DNA from 3 places in the Bacillus cereus group sp. N8 genome. Region 1 is predicted to be linked to each of the others. Evidence: riboswitches for the same ligand, from Rfam matches in the RefSeq annotation. Region 1 holds a riboswitch; each other region holds the start of a gene.

Region 1 (7,534 bases):
AAAAGTACTCCCACCCCAGCCCGCTAGCGCTTTCGGTTCACCGAATCTACTCGACATACCACCTGCTAATACAATTCCAGCAAACTTACTCATTGGCGATGCAGCTCAAATGTAATATGACCTAACTCCGGTAAAATCAACTTATTCATCGCAAGACGAACTGCTTCGCTAGATCCCGGCATTGAGAAGACTACTTTGCGCCCAATCGTACCGCCGATTGCTCTACTTAACATCGCACTACTTCCGATATCTTCTAAATAACTAATCATACGAAATAACTCACCAAATCCGACAATTTCTTTATCTAATAACACTGACACCGCTTCAATCGTTACATCACGTTTCGTAATACCAGTTCCGCCATTGGTTAGTACGACATCAACATCTTCCCTATGATAACCAGCTAACACAGCTTGCTGAATACTTTCTTTATCATCTTTTACAATTTCATAAGAGGTCACTGTATGACCTGCTTCTTTTAACAATTCATGTAATAGTTGTCCGCTCTTATCCGTCTCTTCCATACGTGTATCGGAAATCGTAACAATTTTACAGCGTACTTCTTTTGGTGCTTGTTTTTTATGTTCAGTTACACTCATTTTCATCTTTCCTTTCTCGAAGACTTTTCTCCATTTTATCATACATATCTTTACACAATTATGTATGAAGCCCACAATGAAGCATGATACAATATAAGTATGTACACCCACAAAAAGGAAAATAAAAGAGTGTACTTTTTATACTCTTAGACTCCACATCATTAGCTACTCTTTAACTCACCTTATATTTTCTACATAATAGATTTAATTTTTAAATTTACACTACAAAATAAATCGGAGGTCTACATATTATGGAACTTTATAAAAAATTAACAACAACATTCATCCTCTTATTTATAGCTTCCATCACTGTCGGTTTTTCTCTAAAAGGAGCAATCCCATACGCTACATTAGTGAGCATTATATTCGCAACGCTCTTCTTACTGAGCAGTGCATTTTGTGCGGGCAAAGCACGTCAAATGAAAGGTTGATCCCACATGTTTCATAAAAAGCCAACAGTTTGTAAATCACGTGCGAAAGAAATACAAACGTATGAAAAATCGTGGATTCATATGCCCTTTCCGGCAAGCGGAATGACAAATACGAAAAAATATATTGAGGTAGAAGGAGAAGTGTATTGTAATTCATGCATTCAAATAATAAGTAAAATAAAATAAAAAAAGCTTTGCGCTCACCGCGCAAAGCTTTTTTTCATATATTATAGACCAGCTTGCTCTTTTAAAGCTACAGCTTTGTCTGTACGTTCCCATGAAAGATCTACATCAGTACGTCCAAAGTGGCCGTAAGCTGCTGTTTGTTTGTAAATCGGGCGACGTAAGTCTAGCATTTTAATAATACCAGCTGGGCGAAGATCGAAGTTGTTACGAACTAGTTCTACTAGTACGTCTTCAGATACTTTACCAGTGCCAAATGTATCAACTGAAATTGATACTGGTTGCGCTACGCCAATTGCGTATGCAAGTTGTACTTCTGCTTTGTCAGCAAGACCAGCTGCTACGATGTTTTTCGCAACATAACGAGCTGCATATGCTGCAGAACGGTCAACTTTTGTTGCATCTTTACCAGAGAATGCACCGCCACCGTGGCGAGCGTATCCACCGTAAGTATCAACGATGATTTTACGTCCTGTTAAACCAGCATCACCTTGAGGTCCACCAATTACGAAGCGACCAGTTGGGTTAATGAAGAATTTCGTTTCTCCATCCATTAATTCAGCTGGAACTACAGCTTTAATTACATGCTCTTTTAAATCGCGATCGATTTCTTCCCATGTAACATCTGGATGATGTTGTGTAGAAATTACAATTGTATCCACACGTACAGGTTTACCATTTTCATCATACTCAACTGTAACTTGCGTTTTTCCATCCGGACGTAAGTATGATAATGTGTCATCTTTACGTACTTCAGTTAAACGGCGAGCTAATTTGTGAGCAAGCGAGATTGGAAGTGGCATTAATTCTTGTGTTTCATTACATGCGAAGCCAAACATTAAACCTTGGTCTCCCGCACCAATTGCCTCAATCTCAGCGTCAGTCATTAGACCTTCGCGTGCTTCTAGCGCTTGGTCAACACCCATAGCGATGTCAGCAGATTGCTCATCGATAGATGTTAAAACTGCACAAGTTTCTGCATCGAATCCATATTTTGCGCGTGTGTAACCAATGCCTTGAATTGTTTCACGAACGATTTTCGGAATATCTACATAAGTAGAAGTCGTAATTTCCCCCGCTACCAATACTAAACCAGTTGTTACAGTTGTTTCACAAGCTACACGTGCATTTGCGTCCTTTGATAAGATCGCATCTAAAATTGAATCAGAAATTTGGTCACAAATTTTATCTGGATGTCCTTCAGTTACAGACTCAGATGTGAACAGATGACGTTTTTTTGTCATGTGGTAAACCTCCCTACAGTAATTGTATATATTGTACGGAACTCATCCTTAATTTGCCACAAACTGCGACATACATTTATTCTCCCACACAAGCATACAGAAAAACCTTTCCCACTTAACATAGAGGAAAGGTTTAATTTGCTACTTGCATACTGCTTTTTGCCCTTTGCTCTTATCGTTCGAGACCATTAGCCTCGCACAGGTTTTAGCACCTATTCACCTGTATTTACCACTACAAGTGAGGTTGCTGGGCTTCATCGGGCCTGTCCCTCCGCCAGCTCGGGATAAGAGAGTATCCGTCCCAACCTATACTAAAGAAATGATATTCATTTGTCAATTAATATTCACATTTTCCTGAAAGTTTTTCTCAATACGTATGGAATGAAATATAAATAAGGAAATAATACATTCACACAAACAAAAATAAATAAATAGTATACATTATTTATATAATTGTGTTATACTCTTGATGGGGATTACGAGAAATATTTCATTAAATGAAAAGGATGGTATATAAATATGAGTACTGTGAATGTCCAAATTGGTTTACATGAATTATTGAACGGAAGCAATGCACAGATTCAACTAAGTGTTCCGCAATTAGTGGAAAAAGTATTAATGCGAAATGAAGGGAAATTAACTTCTACTGGTGCCGTTTCTGCTTCAACAGGAAAATACACAGGACGTTCTCCTAAAGATAAATTTATTGTGAAGGAAGCATCGGTTGCTGACAAAATTGCTTGGGGAGCTGTGAACCAACCGATTTCTGAAGAACATTTTAATAAATTATATACGAAAGTTTTAGAATACTTAAAAGAAAAAGAAGAGTTATTCGTCTTCAAAGGATTTGCTGGCGCTGACCGCAACTATCGCCTACCAATTCAAGTTGTTAACGAATACGCATGGCATAATTTGTTCGTACATCAATTATTTATTCGTCCAACTGAAGAAGAATTAGCAACTCATGAATCAGAGTTCACAATTGTTTCTGCACCAAACTTTAAAGCAGATCCAGCAGTTGACGGTACAAATTCTGAAGCATTCATTATGGTTTCATTTGAACAACGTATCGTACTAATCGGTGGTACAGAATATGCTGGAGAAATGAAAAAATCAATCTTCTCTATTATGAACTTCTTACTACCTGAACAAGACATTCTTTCTATGCATTGCTCTGCAAACGTAGGTGAAGAAGGCGACGTAGCATTATTCTTCGGTTTATCTGGAACAGGTAAAACAACATTATCCGCTGATCCAAACCGTAAATTAATCGGTGATGATGAGCACGGTTGGTCTGATAATGGCGTATTCAATATTGAAGGCGGTTGCTACGCGAAATGTGTAAACCTTTCTCATGAGAAAGAACCACAAATCTTCGATGCAATCAAATTCGGTTCAGTTTTAGAAAACGTTGTCATTGATGGTCAAACACGCATCGCTGACTATAACGATACTACTTTAACAGAAAATACACGTGCTGCATACCCTATGCATGCGATTGACAATATCGTACTACCAAGTGTTGCAGGACATCCAAATACAATTATTTTCTTAACTGCTGATGCATCTGGCGTATTGCCTCCAATCAGTAAGTTATCAAAAGAGCAAGCTATGTACCATTTCTTAAGCGGTTACACTAGTAAACTAGCAGGAACAGAGCGCGGCGTTACATCTCCGCAAGCTACATTCTCAACTTGCTTCGGTTCACCGTTCTTACCACTTGATGCATCTCGCTATGCTGAAATGCTTGGTGAAAAAATCGAGAAACATGATGCGAAAGTATTCTTAGTAAACACTGGCTGGACTGGTGGCGAATACGGCGTTGGTAAACGTATGAACTTAGGTTATACTCGCGCAATGATTCAAGCAGCATTAAGCGGCGAACTTGCAAAAGCTGAAACTGCGAAACACGACATCTTCGGTCTTGAAGTTCCACTTCACGTACCAGGTGTACCTGACGAAGTATTAATGCCTGAACAAACTTGGGCTGATAAAGATGCTTACAAAGTGAAAGCAATTGAGCTTGCAAACGAATTCAAAGCAAACTTCAAAAAGTTTGATAGCGTTTCTGAAGATATTATTAACTTAGGCGGCCCAATCGCTTAAGTATAAACTTTCTGTTGGAATAACCCTTTACTCATATGAATAAGTGTCGTGTAACCGTAAAGTTTCGCGTACTCACCGACAAAACCCAATGCGGCTTAACGGTTACACACACTTACATAAAAAAGAAGCTTACGTTTTTTACGTAAGCTTCTTTCTATATCTTATATAAAGTGAAACATTAATCCCTTCATCTGTGACTTAGCTCATAAAATTACAGAAAATTCACTTTATAACCATTCGTTTTTTAGTTTTCATGGTAAAATTTACATATACAGGAAAGGAGCAGTCCTATGAAAAATTTTTCTCGTACAGGAAAAATTTTATTCAGTTATGGAGCGATTCAAATATTTTGGGGACTTGTGATGCTTAACGTTAATTTATTTGAGCATACAAGTGAAATGATAAAATACATTATTCTAATTACTGGACTAGTTTGTTGTATTATATCCAATTTTTTTAAAGAACCTAAGAGTCATACTAATACGTAATTTCATATTAACTTATTGGAAGCAGAAACCTGTATTTTATGCAAAGTTTCGCTTCCTGTTGTACTACCCTTCGCTGAATCCTCTATTCCATCTAAAAAGAGGCTTTTTATCTTTTTATCTCTTTTAGCTCTTTGTTAATTCTTTCTCATCTTTCATACTATAGTATCCTAAATTAACAACAATTAAGAAATAACCGCCCATAATCCCTACTGCAAATGCCCACATAACCATATGGTGCTCAATCTCGTACATAATAATAGCACCTAAAATGGCAGCTGCAAAGCGATTAAACATACCAAGCGTCGGCGCCTTCGTCTTCTTTACGAGACTATCTCCAAGCTTTTCAATCCGTCTCCCTAAAAGCCAAACACAGTACATACTTACAATAAGTCCAATTCCAGCACCGAGAAAATGTGCTGAAAACGGTGTTAACATCCAGCCTAATAACAGAATACCTAGTAGATAATACGATTGAATTTTAAACGATCTTAATGACATACTAATCATGCTGTACTCCCCTTCAATGTTTTTTCTATTTATCCAACAAAAGCTGTATAACTCATTTCTTTCGAGTCCATACTACTTAAAATCCATTTCACTCAAATAAAAAAACATAAACAGTATGTTTATGTTGTTAAAATGTTTTTAGAAAATAATATTATACAAGATTATTAATATAGAATCCCTCACAAATGTGACGTTTTTCAAAACATTTTCCGTCCAATTATGAAAAAAGTGATATCAATCTATGAACATACGGATATGATGTAATAAGCACATAAATAAAGGGGGCGTCTAATGATTTATTTTTTAATGGCTCTCATTCACCTCATTGTCCCTGCACTTATTGGACTTTCCTTATATTGGTACACGAAAAAACATAGTATTTTCTATGCTGTCCTCGGTGTTCTTCTTCCAGGTATTATTCTTATTACACTCTTCCGTATTCCATTTTTAAACTTAATTCCACTTATTACTGCGATTTTATTTCTCATCTTCTTACCAAAAATAAAAAAATAGGAAAGCAGATCATAGGTGATCTGTTTTCCTATTTTGATATAAGTTTTTCTACAGTAGCATGCACCTTTACTTTCTCTGATTTCACAAACCATAGACCGAAGAAAATGATGATTCCACCGATTATTTGTTGTAATGAAACATATTCATTTGCCCATACAGCTGCAAATAAAACAGCTACAAGCGGTGTAATATACATATATACCATCGTATGTGATGCTCCAATTTTTTGGACACCAACATACCACATAACTAAGCCGAATACCGTTACAAAGAAAATAGAATATAGTAAGGCAAATAGTGTCATTCCGTGTGTAATACGAAATGGCATGGCAAATACATGTGGACCACTTAACAATAAAAGCGGGATTGCGCCAACTAATGCCGACCATGCCGTAACACGTAGTGCCGAGTACTTTTTAATTAACGGTCCTGCTAAAACAGGATAAAGCCCCCAGCATATCGATGTAATTAGTCCAATTCCATTTCCGTAAAAAGAACTAGCGAGTGAATGACCAGCTACTAAAACTAATGCAGCACCGGCAAAGGCAATCATAGAACCAATGAACTTTCGAGAAGAAAATTTTTCTTGTTTCAAGAAAATCGCAAATACAGTTGTAAAAATTGGTGAAATAGAAATGAGTAAGGAGGCATTTGTAGCGGATGTATATTTGACAGTTTCCATAAATAGCGTTTGATACAGTACAATACCTACCGTGCTAACGATGATTAATCTTGGTATATCTTTTCGCTCCATATAAAGCGATTTTTCAATAAAGAATGTAAGTAATAACAGTAGTGGTGCCGCAGCCATCATTCGAAGCGCGGTAAATTCAATTGCGGTAAATTCTAAAAATCCATATTTTGCAATCGTATAGTTAATACCCCAAATAATAACAACACTTAAAATTAATAATTCAATTCCCCATTTTCTCATGCGTATCCCCTCCGCAAAGAAAATTATACAGAAAATTCAATCATATGTACATTTCATTATGTGAAAAAATCTTTTTATTAAGCCTTCTTTTGGTAAATAAAATTATATCGGCGATTTTCTGAATATATCGACCGTAACTCAAAATATATCAGCGATTTTTCGAATATATCGACCGTAACTCAAAATATATCAGCGATTTTTCAAATATATCGACTTATCAACAAAAAACGACAATAATAGCACCTCATACAATAAAAAGGTGGTTCCAAAATACATTTTGGAACCACCTTCCTTTTACTACACTCGAACATGTAACTTCATAGTTGGATTATAAAATTGGCTTGGGCTCTTCAGCTGAAAAGTTCCTCCACCTTCATGCCAATCAACGGTTAACTTATCATCCATAAATACAAGCTTTGTGCGATCTGCAATAAAATTCATTGCGCTGGATTCGATATCCACATCGCGCTCATCTTTTTCCGCTACAGCTACTAAATCGATGATTCCGCTCATTACACAACCGCAACCT
Region 2 (7,534 bases), on a different contig from region 1:
CTTGTTTCTACTAAATATTCATTACACCCTTCGTACTCTTCTCCTCCGAAATCTTCCGCAGTTAAGTCCTCTTGCTGTATCATCGTCCCCATTGCACCATCTAATATTAGAATGCTATTTTGTAATCTTTCTTCTATACACTTCATCAATTAATACCCTCTTTCACTTCTTGCTTTGCTCTTACATATTTCACGAGATGTTCTGTAATTTCATATTTTAAAAATGGTGTAATAAGATAAACACCGTTAAAGTATTTCATCGCCGTATCGATTAACTCTTGTGAAATACGAATCCCTTCCTCAATAGCCGCCTCTTTCGTTTCATGTCCATCCATTCTTTGTCTTATCTCTTCTGGAAGAGTAATACCAGGCACTTCAAAATGAAGAAAATCTGCATTCCGCTTACTTACTAACGGCATAATCCCAATAAAGATAGGTTGTTCCAAATGCTTTGTCGCTTCATACACTTCCTCAACTAACGCTATATCGTAAATTGGCTGAGTTAAGAAATATTCCGCTCCAGCATCTATTTTCCGTTCCATTCGCTTAACCGCTGCTTTTAAATGTCTTACATGCGGATTAAACGCACCGCCGACAGAAAATCTTGTTGCCGGACCAATTGATTTCCCTAAAATGGAACGCCCATCGTTCATTTCTTTAATCATTTTTATGAGCTCAATAGAGGACAAATCATATACAGAAGTTGCACCTGGGAAATCGCCAACACGCGCTGGATCACCAGTTAAAGCTAGCACTTCCTCCATCCCTAACGCCGATAAACCTAATAAATGAGATTGTAGGCCAATGACGTTATGATCTCTACACGTTAAATGAGTCAATACCGGAATATCATGCTTTGTTAATAACGCACCCATTGCCATATTCGAAACGCGAGGCGATGCTAATGAATTATCTGCTAGAGTAATAGCATCTGCCCCAGCTCTTTTCAGTGCTCTTGCCCCTTCAAAAAAACGCTGCGTGTCTAATGTTTTCGGTGGGTCTAATTCCACTACAACTGTCGTTTGTTTCTTTGCTTTCTCTGCTAGAGTGACGTGAGATTTCGAACGTTTCTCGTGTGTATGAACTACTTTTGGTCTTTGAATCGTGTCCTTTTCTATTACAGGTATAGCATTTGCAATAGCGCGCTTCATACTTTCAATATGTTCTGGAGTAGTACCACAACAACCACCCAATAACCGAATACCTTGCTCAATAAATTTCGGTGTCATCGCTTCAAAATAAGCCGGACTTCCCTCATATACGTAACGTCCCTCCACATAATTCGGGAGACCTGCATTTGGATATGCTGACAAGTAGCCATTTTGAGGAATCGATATCATTTTAAAAGCTTCCGTCATATGAAGTGGTCCTAGTTGGCAGTTCAATCCAACAACATTCGCACCGTAATCTAAAAGCTGTTTTAATATTTCATTTACATCATTTCCATTTTGAGTCGTACCTGCCTCATGTAACGCTAATTGGGCTACAATTGGAATATTCGTTTGTTTTCGTAACACCTTAACAGCATGAAGTAATTCAAATTCATCATAGAAAGTTTCTAATAACAATCCATCAACCTGTTCTTCTAGTAAAGCACCTGCCTGCTCAAGTAACATAAACTCCCTTTCCATATCAGTTGTTGTAACAGCTCCGATATGTTTCATACCACCAATTGTTCCTAAAATTGCATTTCTTTCTGTAACAGATGCTTTCGCAATCTTCACTGCTGCTTTATTAATTTGAACAACTTGATTCTCTAAGCCATACATACGTAATTTCGCTTCATTTGCTCCATACGTATTCGTCTGGATAACATCCGCTCCAGCAGCTACATATTGTTTATGAATCGATATAATTAAGTCTGGATCAGACAAATTCAATTCTTCAAAACTACTTTGTAAACCATGCGAATGTAATAACGTTCCAACCGCACCATCACCTATTACAATTCCTTTTGATAATAAATCTAGTAATTTCACGAATCTCCCTCATTTCTATCAATATAAAAACCCCCTCTTCACTTTGAAGAGGGGGACATAATTGTTCCGCCTCTTATTATGCAAAACATTCGTTTTGCAGGTATTAGCACCGTTTCAAACATTTCGTTTGCAGGTTGCCGGGTTTCACAGGGCCTTTCCCTCCACCGCTCTCAATAAGAGTTGTCTTTATTATTTTATTTATGTAGCTAAAAGGAAATACGTTCCCTTTTTAACAATGTTTGTTAATTTTTTATAAATTTAGCATGCACAAATATAAAAGTCAATGACACTTGCGGAAAAATAAAAATTATTTAAAATAAAGTTGCAATTCAATTAACTTTTGTTGTAAAGTTAAAAACATAATAAAAATTTCATACGAACATTCTTATCTAGAGAGGTAGAGGGACTGGCCCTATGACGCCTCAGCAACCATTAACAATTTGTTAATAAGGTGCTAATTCCAGCAAATTGTGAAAGATTTGACAGATGAGAAGAAGACTCTATTCAATCCGAAAGCCTTCTTCTTAGAAGGCTTTTTTTATTTTATATTCAACTACTCGTTCAATTTAAAAAGGAGGAATTTTCACATGTCAACTATCGAAACAAAACTAGCACAAATCGGAAATCGTAGCGAAACTACAACAGGAACTGTTAATCCACCCGTTTATTTCTCAACCGCTTATCGTCACGAAGGACTTGGTAAATCTACCGGATTTGACTATTCACGAACTGGAAATCCAACTCGTGGTCTTTTAGAACAGGCAATCGCAGATTTAGAATATGGCGAACAAGGTTATGCCTGTAGTTCAGGTATGGCAGCTGTTCTCCTCGTCCTTTCATTATTCCGTTCTGGAGATGAACTTATTGTATCCGAAGATTTATACGGGGGAACGTATCGCTTATTTTCCGAACACGAAAAAAAGTGGAATGTTCGATGTAGATACGTAAATACACAATCTATTAAACAAATTGAGCAAGCTATCTCAACTGAAACGAAGGCTATTTTCATAGAAACTCCGACTAATCCATTAATGCAAGTTACTGATATTGCCGCTGTCGCAACTGTAGCGAAAAGACACGGACTACTTCTTATCGTAGACAATACATTCTACACTCCTTATATACAGCAACCATTAACAGAGGGTGCCGATATCGTACTTCATAGTGCAACGAAGTATTTAGGCGGGCATAACGATGTACTAAGCGGACTTGTCGTGGCAAAAGGAAAAGAACTTTGTGAAGAAATTGCTCATTATCATAATGCCTCCGGTGCTGTCTTAAGCCCATTTGACTCATGGCTATTAATTCGTGGTATGAAAACTTTAGCGCTTCGCATGAGACAACATGAAGAAAATGCGAAAACAATTGTTGCTTATTTAAATGATGAAGACGGTGTGACAGATGTATTTTACCCAGGAAGAGGCGGTATGATTTCGTTTCGTCTTCAAGATGAAACATGGATTAATCCATTCTTACAATCTTTATCCTTAATCACATTTGCTGAAAGTCTTGGTGGTGTAGAAAGTTTAATGACTTATCCAGCAACGCAAACGCATGCTGATATTCCTGAAGAAATTAGAACGGCAAACGGTGTATGTAATCGTCTTCTTCGATTCTCCGTCGGCATTGAAAATAGTAACGATTTAATTCAAGACTTAAAGCAAGCCATTAAACTTGTAAAAGAAGGTGTAAGCATATGAGTTATTCTATCGATACACTCTTACTACACAACCAGTATAAACATGATACTCAAACAGGAGCTGTTAACGTTCCCATTTATAACACATCAACATTTCACCAGTTTGACGTAGATGCTTTCGGGAAATACGACTATAGCCGATCGGGTAATCCAACTCGTGAAGCTCTTGAAGATATCATTGCTTTATTAGAGGGCGGAACAAAAGGATTCGCATTTGCATCAGGAATTGCAGCGATTTCCACTGCATTTCTCCTTCTTTCACAAGGTGATCACGTACTCATTTCAGAAGACGTATACGGAGGCACTTACCGAATTATAACTGAAGTACTCTCTCGTTACGGTGTTTCACATACATTTGTAGATATGACAAATATGGAAGAAGTAAAAGAAAACATTAAACCAAATACGAAGCTATTTTATGTAGAAACACCTTCTAATCCACTTTTAAAAGTGACAGATATTCGTGCTGTTTCTAAGCTTGCAAAATCTATTGGTGCTCTTACTTTTGTTGATAATACATTTTTGACACCACTATTCCAGAAGCCACTTGATCTTGGAGCCGATGTTGTTCTTCATAGTGCCACAAAATTTATTGCTGGCCATAGCGATGTTACTGCCGGATTAGCGGTCGTAAAAGATGCCGAACTCGCTCAAAAACTTGGATTTTTACAAAATGCATTCGGCGCTATTTTAGGGCCTCAAGATTGTTCTCTCGTACTTCGCGGTCTAAAAACATTGCATGTACGCCTTGAGCATTCAGCTGCAAATGCCAATAAAATTGTACATTATTTACAAGAGCACGCTAAAGTTAAAAACGTCTATTATCCAGGATTACAAACACATCTTGGATTTGATATACAACAATCTCAAGCTACATCAGCCGGAGCTGTCCTATCTTTTACTTTACAGTCAGAAGATGCACTCCGCCAATTTTTATCAAAAGTAAAATTACCTGTCTTTGCGGTTAGTTTAGGAGCTGTCGAATCGATTCTTTCCTACCCAGCTAAAATGTCACATGCAGCACTATCGCAAGAAGCTCGAGATGAAAGAGGTATTTCTAATTCATTACTTCGTTTATCTGTCGGCCTTGAAAATGTTGATGATTTAATATCTGATTTTGAAAATGCCCTTTCTTATGTAGAAGAACCTGTAAATGTATAGAGAGAAAAGAAGATATGAAATTAAGTTTTCATATCTTCTTTTTATGCTGTCTAACATATTCGTTTTAATTCTTTTCTGTCTGTATAGTTCATTAAAAAATAAAAGTGCATTATCTATTTCCAAGTAATGGATTAATTGATATATTAAGAAATAAAAGGGGCAAAAAATAATGGATACTTGTGCAGATGTTTTAATCGTTATCGATTTACAAAATGGAGTATGTTATAGCGGAGAGCATTTATTTGATTTACAAAATTTACTTACAAAAGTAAATAAAAGAATTTCTTCATATAGAAAATCAAATAAACCAATCATTTTTGTTCAACATTGCGATGATGATTTAGTACCCGAAAAAGAAATTTGGGCTATTCATACCGATCTAGATGTTCAAGAACAAGATTTTTTTGTAAGAAAAACACATGCCAATTCATTTTATAAAACAAACTTAAAAGAGATTTTAGATCAATTATCTGTACATCGTATTGAATTTTGTGGTGCCCAAACAGAGTACTGTATGGATGCTACAATTAAATTTGCCCACGGACTGAGATACGAAAACTTCATGGTACAGAAAACAACCTCTACGTTAAATAATCCATTTATGTCCGCAAAAGAGACAATTGATTTTTATGAGAATATATGGAACCACAGATTTTTAAAGTTGATAAAGGATGAACTCTAGAATAAAGGACTCAAATATTTAATCATCACCATAAGAAAGCTGATTATAATCAGCTTCTTTTAACCTGTTTTATATTCTATATATATCATTATAATTCCTTTTTCATATTATTTTAAAAATTTCGTATATTCATTTGAAAGAATAAGAAAATCATGATAAAATTGTGTTACAAATATATCTATATCTTTCAATTTTTAAAACGCATCAAAATTTTCACCCAAAAGTGTCATTTTACAAAACCGTACAAATTGATCTATTTTATTTACATCAGGGTCTCTTTTCTTACAATTTCTTTACTTTAGGACTTTTTTTCTGCAACAACTGTTTTCTTTTCTTTAATTTTTTGGTATGTATAGTATGGTATGGTATAACAGCTCACACGGAGGTGGAAAAGAACATGTTAGAAACCTTTCAAAAAGAAATAGAACTATATGAAAGCAATGCAGAATTATTGAAAGTGCTTGCTCATCCTGTTCGCTTATGTATTGTAAAAGGATTAATTGAACGTGGCCCAAGCAATGTTTCTACAATGTACACTGGCTTAAACATGCCACAATCTACAATTTCACAGCATTTAGCAAAGTTAAAAAGTGCTAAAATCGTTTCTAGTGAAAGAAAAGGATTAGAAATTTACTACAAAGTAGAAAACGAAACAATTATTCAACTCGTTCGCGTATTATTAGGTTAGGGACTAATAGACAGAGAAATAGAACGTATTCTATATTTTTCATCTCATATCTTTAATATAAATATATATCATGAGAGAAAATATACAATACTACATAAGTCGTATGAAAAAACAAGACACAGCAATATACTGTGTCTTGTTTTTTCATACTGTTAAATATTGATTCAAATGTAAATTCTGCATATCTTTTGTATGTATAACAACATCAAAAGCACTGCCTAAGCCTCCGTTCAAAATCATAGAACGAACTGCTCGGTTTCGTTTTTGAGTTTCAGAAAAAGGATTCGTATCTTGATGACTCGTAAGATGTTCTAATATTCCTGCCGCTAACAAAAACTCTGATTGCTTCCTGTGCCATATCGTATGAATCCCTTGTAACTCGAAAATCATCTTCAACTCATCCCAATGAACATGGGTAGTTAAATCCATTTCTCCTGGATATGCAAGAGGGTTACGAATTAGCTTATGCTTATAATATCCTCTTAAACTTCCTTCATGATGTGCAGGATGCATCCATTCTTCTTTTGTATAACCATAATCAACTGTAATACATATACCTCGCTGGAACCATTCCGCAATTTCTTCTATATACTCTTCCATTGCAATAGGTACCTCAAATCGCTGCCCCTCTGCAATATGAATATTATACTTCAATAAGTATCGACCAATTCTTTTCTCTACTGGCCTAAATACTTCTGCAAGGTCCCCTTCCTCTGTATACGTGATACGTACTTCATACAAAATTCCATTTCTTTTCTCAACTACTTCAACAGGAAACGCATCAAATAGCTCATTCGAAAAAATAATTCCTTCGAAAGACTCTCCCATTTCAATATACGATGTATAGTACGATACATTATCAAATGAGCAAAGACTCTCCTGCTGTAATCTTCTATGAAAAGGGCTCACTTCAACAATTGAATAGTTTAAACTACTAAAGGTTTCCGGAGATAATTGTTTCCATTCTTGTAAAACATCATAGGCAAACTTTCCCGTTCCCCCACCAACCTCACAAATATTTGAAGAAACTTCCCCATTTTCAACAAGCCGAACGAAAAACTTAGCAAAAGTTTTCGCAAAGACAGAAGATATATTACTACTCGTAAAAAAATCTCCTTGTCTTCCAATTTTTTCACGTTCTCTCATATAATATCCATGTCCCTCTGCATATAATACGAGGTTCATATACGTACTGTATGAAATTGAATAATCCTTTTCTTTCCCCATCCATTCTCTTAAAATGAGCTCCATCCCCATAATAACTCCTTATTGTAAAAATGGATTATTTTCTTTTTCAAATCCAATGCTCGTCTCTGGACCATGCCC
Region 3 (7,534 bases), on a different contig from region 1:
AATTACAGCGGCGATATTATGAATTTTAAAAACGGTGCGCATTTAGCGACTGAAGATGGAATTGAAGTCGACTACGTAAAAGTAGACGATGATATTGCGGTAGAAGATAGCCTGTATACAGTAGGACGCCGCGGCGTTGCGGGAGTTATTTTAGTTCATAAAATTGCCGGCGCAGCAGCGGAAGAAGGTATGGATTTAGGAGCGGTGAAAGCTGTAGCAGAAAAAGCAGCAGCTAACGTGCGCACAATCGGTTTAGCGTTAACTTCTTGTACAGTTCCAGCAAGTGGATCACCTACTTTTACACTTGCGGAAGGCGAAATGGAATACGGCGTAGGTATTCACGGTGAACCAGGAATTAAGCGTGAAAAAACGATGTCAGCTGATGAATTAGCTAACCGTATGACAAATGATTTAATAAAAGATTTAGGAGTAAAAGATGGCGAGGAAATCGCGCTTCTAGTAAACGGTTTTGGCGGTACACCACTGCAAGAACTTTACTTATTTAACAACGCAGTTACGAGAGAATTAGCTGCTAGAAACATTAAAATTAATCGAGTGTTCGTCGGTAATTATATGACGAGTATCGATATGGCTGGTATGTCTTTAACAGTAATGAAGTTAGATGATGAGCTAAAAACATTACTATCGAAAGAATGTAATACACCTGCATTTAAAGTAGATGGACCAGTTGAAAGTGTAGAGTACGTGAATGTATTTGAAGATGTAGAAGAGAAGGAAGTTTCCTTCGAAATAGAAACAGCGGAAGAGCACGCTGTGATTAAAGATAATGTCATTACATTAAACAACATGATTTATCTCGTTGATAAAATGAGCGACATTATTATTAAAAATGAAGTGCCATTCTGTGAGTTAGATACACATGCAGGTGACGGCGACTTCGGGATGAGTGTGGCAAAAGGATTTAAGCAATTAAAACGTGAGTGGCATTCTATTGTAGAACAAGAAAACGTAACGATCGGATCATTCCTTGACGGTTGTTCTATGATTATTATGGAACATTGCGGCGGCGCTTCAGGTCCAATTTGGGGCGGTGCATTCCGCGCAGCTAGTAAAGCAGCTGGCGAAAAACGTGAGTTAACAGTGAAAGAGTTCGCTGAAATGCTGCAAGCAGCACTGCAAGGTATACAATCTATCGGTGAAAGATCGTTCGGTAGAGGAGCGGTAGTTGGTGACAAAACACTTGTTGACGCACTTGCTCCATGTGTAGATTCTTGGTTAGCTAGCGCTTCAAACGAAGTAGACGTGAAAACTGCCTTTGAAAAAGGAGCAGAAGCAGCGGTTAAAGGCGCAGAGTATACGAAAGAAATCGTAGCTCGCATGGGCCGCGCCGGTACAGTTGGCGAAAGAAGTTTAGGATATCCAGATGCAGGTGCGCATGCGCTTGGAGTTATCTTTACGGAGATTGCGGGTAGTTTGAAATAGTAATTAGAAAGTCCCTCTGCCTTAAGGTAGAGGGACTTTTATATTGTATTTTAGACTTAGTTTTTTTGTGATTGCAGCTTATCAATTTTCCAGTTTGTTTCTAGAGATTCTAAAGAGCTTTCAATATAAAACATATATTCATCTGCGATACCTGGTACTTTAAAAGCTATTTTCAATTCTACCGTTTCATTTGGTTTAACTTGTATATCAGAAGGGTTTTGGTCAAGGACCTTTCCTTCATAGACCTTTCCGTCTTTCTCATCTTTTAAGTTATATTTTAATTCTGATAGTCCAATCATTTGACCTCGTACATTTTTTACAGAGACATTAACAACGACGGAATCGTTGCTAGCATTTAAATGTGCACTTTGAACGGTGGTCAAGTAATAGCCTCCTTTAAAACTCTCACCAACTAATAAAATACCTTGTTCCAAGCGGCTCATATCTTCTTTTTCTTCAAAATTTATTAATTCTTCATTTTCATTTTTTGCGGTTGGTTCTTCTATTGGACCATTTTCAACGACACTATCTTTTTTATCTTGTGTGCAAGCAGCTGTAATACTGACTAATACTAGAATTAAAGTAAGTAATATGGATAATTTCCTCATAAAATGTATATGCCTCCTTAAGTTTCTCAATTTTGTGCAGCTATACATATTATAAAGCGATTTTATTAAGATTAACATAATATCTCATTATTGGCTCAAAATAGGGGTTATTTTAGACACCTTATTCTTTTTACTTTTAATATACATTCGATTCGTTTTCGCGATATTTGTTAATCTTTTAAAACATTGGCTTAGTAATACCGAGGGGAATTATGGATATATTAATCACATAATCTGTCCCTATCAAACTGATCGTTTTTTGCATCTAATATATTGTAAATATATTTTATTTTGAAAGGATGTGATTATATGGCTCATAAATCTACTGGAGTGTTTCGAGTTCCAGTTTCTGGAAATGGGATTATTCCAACTGCTCTCAACATTATGTTAAACAATGATTCACGCTGCCATACTAGTAATGTAACGGTAACCGTTAAGAGAAGTCGAAACACTTTTTTTCAAGAATCTATTGGATTAATAGTTTTAATGTTAGTTGTTAATGAGTATAGAAAAATTTATCATGCAATGAAAAATGAGAAATCAATAATTATAAAAAATTTATAGAAACACAAAAGCAAAGGTGGAAAACCAAGCTGATATACAAAGCATTACATCAAAAATCCAAGTTGGAAAATCTAATAACTTTGTAATTCCAACGAGAAGAAAAAGTGGCCAAAAAATAATGTTGGTTCGTAATATAAAACTTACCACCGGCTTTTTCAGTCTTTTATCTTCAGTCATATATAATCCCAACTTAAGCTGAATTTTTAACATACAATAATGTACCTATTCAGCGCATTAGCACAATACACAGAAGCTTCTTTCAAAATATTACTTAGTCAATTAATAAAATAAACTTTTAACAGCTTATTTACATAAAATTCGTTATTGGAAGTGAAAGGTGCTTATACATCCAAGCTGTTGATGATAGCTAATATTTGATGATCTGTCCACTTGCCATTAATCTTTACATTTTCTTTAGCTATACCTTCTTTTTTAAATCCTACTTTTTCTAATACACGTATAGATGCTATATTGTCAGGCACAGCTCCTGCTTCAATTCTATGTAGTTTCAATTCTCTAAAAGCAAAGTCTACAACAAGTTGAAGAGCCTCTGTTGTATAGCCCCTTGAATTATGCTCCCTATCTAAGGTAAATCCCGTATAACAGCCTTGGAAGGGATCCCTAGTAATTTGAGTTAATGAAATGTCTCCGATAAGTTTATCAGTTTCTTTTAAAAAGATTCCAAAAGCGTATACTTGGTTTTCATCTTTCTTTTTTAATGCCCGTTCAATGCGTATTTTTTGATGTTCTTCTGTATAAAAGACTTCTGGGAGTAATGGACAAACTCGTTGAAAAAATTCGCGATTTCTAGTATGTAAGTTAGCTAACTCGCTCGCGTCAGAAATTTTGTAAAGTCGAAGATATATTTGCTGTCCTACTAGTTTCATAAAAAACCTCCGATATCCTTTTAATACAATTTTATTCTCGTCAAATCTTATAAATTCCTTTTGTATATTATATTCATGTTAGGTTAACATAATGTCTCATTATCGGTAGCAAAAAAAAGGCGAATCCCTACTTTCAAAAGGAATTCGCCTTTTTCTTTTTCTATAACTCTATTCATCTTTTTATAAATTCCTATCCTGGCGTGGTTTCAAGGTTCTTGTTTGTTACTGAATGAGTCGAAAAACTGTATGAAATCTTGCATACTCTTAGCGTGGTTATTTTCCAAAATGCTGGCGGTATCCCATTTATAGGTTATGAGGAATGGTTTTTTTGTACTATTATCTATTCTTGAATATATTTTATTCTTTGAATTTATCAGGTTTTTCAACTCTAAATGATTTCACCTCACCGCACTCTAAACAAAATGTTGTTAACAGTTTAGAACGCTTTCCCCCTGAAAAGAACCTACTAGGTTCATCGTCCAAACATACGCATGATAAGCACTTCCAACTCGTCCCTCTTTAAAGTTAGTAGAACCACAATTCTCGCATCTTTTATTTTTCATGTTATTTATTCCTCTTTTGGTTCGTATTTATTTTGATGTGTTTTTACAATAGAAGCAAGGCAAATTGGTTATAAATGATGTTTTCGACATGATACAACATACCCCTTTATATATCCCAAAGTAAAACAACATAATACTCCTATAATTCTCTATAACAATATGGTTTTTTATATATCATTTAATGCGTATCGGAAAAATAAGTATTAAATGATTGATTTTTATTATTCTGATGATTATAATAAATAAAAATCAAACAATTCTTATGTTGAGAAGTGGAGGGACGGGCCCTATGAAACTTCGGCAACCTCGTTTTAGACGAAAGGTGCCAAATCCTGCAGGTGAAGAAACACCTGAAAGATAAGAGCGGTTCACTTAGTCAAGAAGGCTACTCTTATTTCGATAAGAGTAGCTTTTTTTATGGCTAAAAGGTAGAGGGGGAATATGTAGTGGAGTATGGTTTTTGGTTACCGATTTTTGGGGGATGGCTTCGAAATGTAGATGATGAATCTATGCCGCCTACGTTTGAGTATGCAAAACAAACAGCGCAAGCGGCAGAACAATTAGGTTTTTCAACAACTCTTATTGCAGAATTAAACTTAAATGATATAAAAGGTGTTTCAGCACCAAGTTTAGAAGCATGGACAACTGCGGCAGCACTTGCTGCAGTAACGGATCGATTAGAGATTATGACAGCTGTAAGACCTGGCTTCCATAATCCAGCAGTTACAGCGAAAATGGCAGCGAATATCGATCAATTAAGTAATGGTCGTTTTACATTAAATGTGGTTTCAGCATGGTGGGAAGAAGAAGCGAGACAGTATGGTGGGGTATTTACCGCACATGATGAAAGGTATAATCGCACAGAGGAATTTGTAACAGTTTTGAAGGAGCTTTGGAAAGAAGAAGCGTTTTCTTATAAAGGGAACTTTTATGAGCTTCATAATACACATTTAAGTCCAAAACCTGTGCAGAAACAAGGAATTAAGATCTATGCAGGTGGTGAGAGTGAGCGAGGAAAAGAGGTAATTGTAAACCACGCGGATGCATATGTGATGCATGGAGGAACAGTGGAAGAGGTGTCTGTGAAAATAGAAGATATGAAGAATCGTAGAAAGAAAGTAACAGAGGAGCCATTGCAGTCATTCGGACTCGCGGCTTACGTCATTTGTCGTGATACAGAAGAAGAGGCATTAGAAGAATGGAGACGCATAACGGACGTGAAAGATGATGCTTTAGGTTATGCGGGTTACCAAGATTTTATTAGTAAATCGCATTTGGAACAGCAAGTGAAGCTAAATGATTATTCTGTATCCAATCGTGGGTTACGTCCTAATCTAATCGGAACACCAGCACAAATTGCAGAAAGGATACTCGCTTTTGAAAAAGTAGGTGTTACGTTATTACTTTTACAATTTTCTCCACAGCTTGAAGAGATGAAACGATTTTCTGAAAAAGTGATGCCATTAGTTGAGTTGAAAAGAAAGGAATTGATTACAAATGAGTAAAATTTACATATTACATGAGAATAAGGAATGGACGGATCATTTGGTGAAAAGGTTGGAAGAACTGGAGTTACCGTATGAGGAATGGTTTTTAGATGAGGGAACACTTTCGTTAGAAAAAGAACCTCCCCAAGGTGTTTTTTATAGCCGCATGAGTGCTTCTTCACATACGAGAGGGCATCGATATGCACCTGAGTTGACTGAAGGAGTCCTTGCTTGGTTAGAGGGATACGGGCGAACAGTATTTAATGGATCTCGTGCATTACGTCTTGAAGTAAGTAAATTGAATCAATATGCAGCATTAAGAAATTTTGGCATACAAGTGCCGAAAACGATTGGTGCTGTTGGCCGTGATAATATAGTAAAAGCAGCAAAGGAGTTAGGGGAAGTACCGCTCATTACAAAGCATAACCGTGCAGGTAAAGGCCTTGGTGTTCAACTTTTTCATTCTATTGATGCTTTAGAACAATATTTGGATGGTCCGACGTTTGAAGAACCTATTGATGGAATTACTTTAATACAGCAGTATATTGAAGCGCCAGAACCATATATTACACGTTGTGAGTTTGTAGGTGGTCAGTTTGTATATGCAGTTAAAGTAGATACATCAGAAGGATTTGAGCTTTGTCCAGCAGATGCGTGCTCTATTCATGATGCTTTTTGCCCAGTAGGAGAAGAGAATAAGAAAGAGTCGTCAACAAAATTTGAAATTATATCGGACTTCCAAGAGCCAATCATTGAACACTACAAAGAATTTTTGAAAGAAAATGAAATTACCGTTGCTGGTATTGAATTTATTCGCAGTTCGGATGGAACAATTTATACGTATGATATTAATACAAACACAAACTATAATTCTGACGCAGAGTCTGTAGCTAATCAATTTGGTATGTTTGAGCTTGCTAAATTCCTTGGAATAGAATTAGAAAAACAAGTAGAGTCAGTTAAATAATGTTGATTAAAAAATAAGGTTCTGGTGCAAACCTTTGCTAAATTAATAGTATCAGTATGTCCAAGTTTAAGAGAGTACTTACAAGGCTTTTAGAGTTTTTGCACCAGCAAGAAAAGTATCAGTTTATATTAAAAAACAGCCCAAGTTCGAATAAGAAATTTGGGCTGTTTGTATGTTGTATTTTCTTTCCTAGCACTACTCCATCGAATCAAGATAAAAGAACGAGTGATTCCATTGTATGGTTATGTGCAAAACATAAACTAGTAGAAGTTTTGTATTTTTTTTATCCTACGTATCCCACCCTGCACGAAAAAATATTTCTCAACATTTTATTTGTTGAAAAAGATTGAATATTCTCTATAAAGAGAATATTATGTTTCTATCGGCAAAAAAAACGATAATTCGCAGACACTGGGGAGGAAATGCATTGAAAAAGAATAAGAAGTTAAAACCGTTATCAGTTTTAGCAACAGCGGCAGTACTAAGTAGTAGTTTTGCTTTTGGAAGTCATGCAGCTTATGCTGAGACACCGACAACATCATCTCTACCAATAGATGAGCATTTAATACCGGAGGAGCGTTTGGCAGAAGCGCTAAAACAACGAGGCGTAATTGATCAATCTGCATCACAAGCTGAGACGTCAAAGGCTGTCGAAAAATATGTTGAGAAAAAGAAAGGGGAAAACCCTGGGAAAGAAGTCTTGACAGGAGATAGTCTTACGCAAGAAGCTTCTGATTTTATGAAAAAAGTAAAAGATTCAAAAATGAAGGAAAATGAACAGGCGCAGCAGCCAGCAGTAGGGCCAGTAGCTGGACAAGGTGCAGCATTGAATTCTAGTAAATTAAATGGAAAAGTCCCTACTGCACCAGCGAAGCAAGAAGAGTACAATGGTGCTGTTCGAAAAGATAAAGTACTTGTTTTACTCGTAGAATTTAGCGATTTTAAGCATAACAATATTGATCAAGAGCCAGGATACATGTATTCTAAGGACTTTAATCGTGAACATTATCAAAAA

What was found. Region 1 has a riboswitch for S-adenosylmethionine ahead of metK (methionine adenosyltransferase). Riboswitches for the same ligand answer to the same signal wherever they lie in the genome.
Positions count from the first base shown of each region.
Region 2: linked by a shared signal. The riboswitch ahead of JDS80_RS01320 (bifunctional homocysteine S-methyltransferase/methylenetetrahydrofolate reductase) and the one ahead of metK (methionine adenosyltransferase) in region 1 are both predicted to bind S-adenosylmethionine.
Region 3: linked by a shared signal. The riboswitch ahead of JDS80_RS23585 (LLM class flavin-dependent oxidoreductase) and the one ahead of metK (methionine adenosyltransferase) in region 1 are both predicted to bind S-adenosylmethionine.

Region 1 is NZ_JAEHBK010000006.1:29,893-37,426, reverse strand. Features, by position in the region: gene JDS80_RS11615 (molybdenum cofactor guanylyltransferase) at 1-93, opposite strand, end outside; gene JDS80_RS11610 (MogA/MoaB family molybdenum cofactor biosynthesis protein) at 90-599, opposite strand; gene JDS80_RS11605 (hypothetical protein) at 851-1,030, shown strand; gene JDS80_RS11600 (hypothetical protein) at 1,037-1,216, shown strand; gene metK (methionine adenosyltransferase) at 1,258-2,457, opposite strand; SAM riboswitch class I at 2,627-2,748, opposite strand; gene pckA (phosphoenolpyruvate carboxykinase (ATP)) at 2,977-4,563, shown strand; gene JDS80_RS11585 (hypothetical protein) at 4,854-5,051, shown strand; gene JDS80_RS11580 (ATP synthase subunit I) at 5,175-5,558, opposite strand; gene JDS80_RS11575 (hypothetical protein) at 5,850-6,071, shown strand; gene JDS80_RS11570 (DMT family transporter) at 6,100-7,005, opposite strand; gene JDS80_RS11565 (iron-sulfur cluster biosynthesis family protein) at 7,303-7,534, opposite strand, start outside.
Region 2 is NZ_JAEHBK010000001.1:249,893-257,426, reverse strand. Features, by position in the region: gene metH (methionine synthase) at 1-146, opposite strand, end outside; gene JDS80_RS01320 (bifunctional homocysteine S-methyltransferase/methylenetetrahydrofolate reductase) at 146-1,978, opposite strand; SAM riboswitch class I at 2,049-2,158, opposite strand; SAM riboswitch class I at 2,361-2,471, shown strand; gene metI (cystathionine gamma-synthase/O-acetylhomoserine thiolyase) at 2,566-3,678, shown strand; gene metC (cystathionine beta-lyase) at 3,675-4,838, shown strand; gene JDS80_RS01305 (cysteine hydrolase family protein) at 5,008-5,520, shown strand; gene JDS80_RS01300 (ArsR/SmtB family transcription factor) at 5,918-6,208, shown strand; gene JDS80_RS01295 (class I SAM-dependent methyltransferase) at 6,353-7,465, opposite strand; gene JDS80_RS01290 (MBL fold metallo-hydrolase) at 7,475-7,534, opposite strand, start outside.
Region 3 is NZ_JAEHBK010000023.1:32,467-40,000, reverse strand. Features, by position in the region: gene dhaK (dihydroxyacetone kinase subunit DhaK) at 1-1,443, shown strand, start outside; gene JDS80_RS23610 (hypothetical protein) at 1,500-2,051, opposite strand; gene JDS80_RS23605 (hypothetical protein) at 2,361-2,615, shown strand; partial or broken gene JDS80_RS23600 (CPBP family intramembrane glutamate endopeptidase) at 2,613-2,792, opposite strand; gene JDS80_RS23595 (GNAT family N-acetyltransferase) at 2,957-3,502, opposite strand; partial or broken gene JDS80_RS23590 (hypothetical protein) at 3,860-4,065, opposite strand; SAM riboswitch class I at 4,323-4,429, shown strand; gene JDS80_RS23585 (LLM class flavin-dependent oxidoreductase) at 4,512-5,570, shown strand; gene JDS80_RS23580 (ATP-grasp domain-containing protein) at 5,563-6,519, shown strand; gene JDS80_RS23575 (immune inhibitor A domain-containing protein) at 6,947-7,534, shown strand, end outside.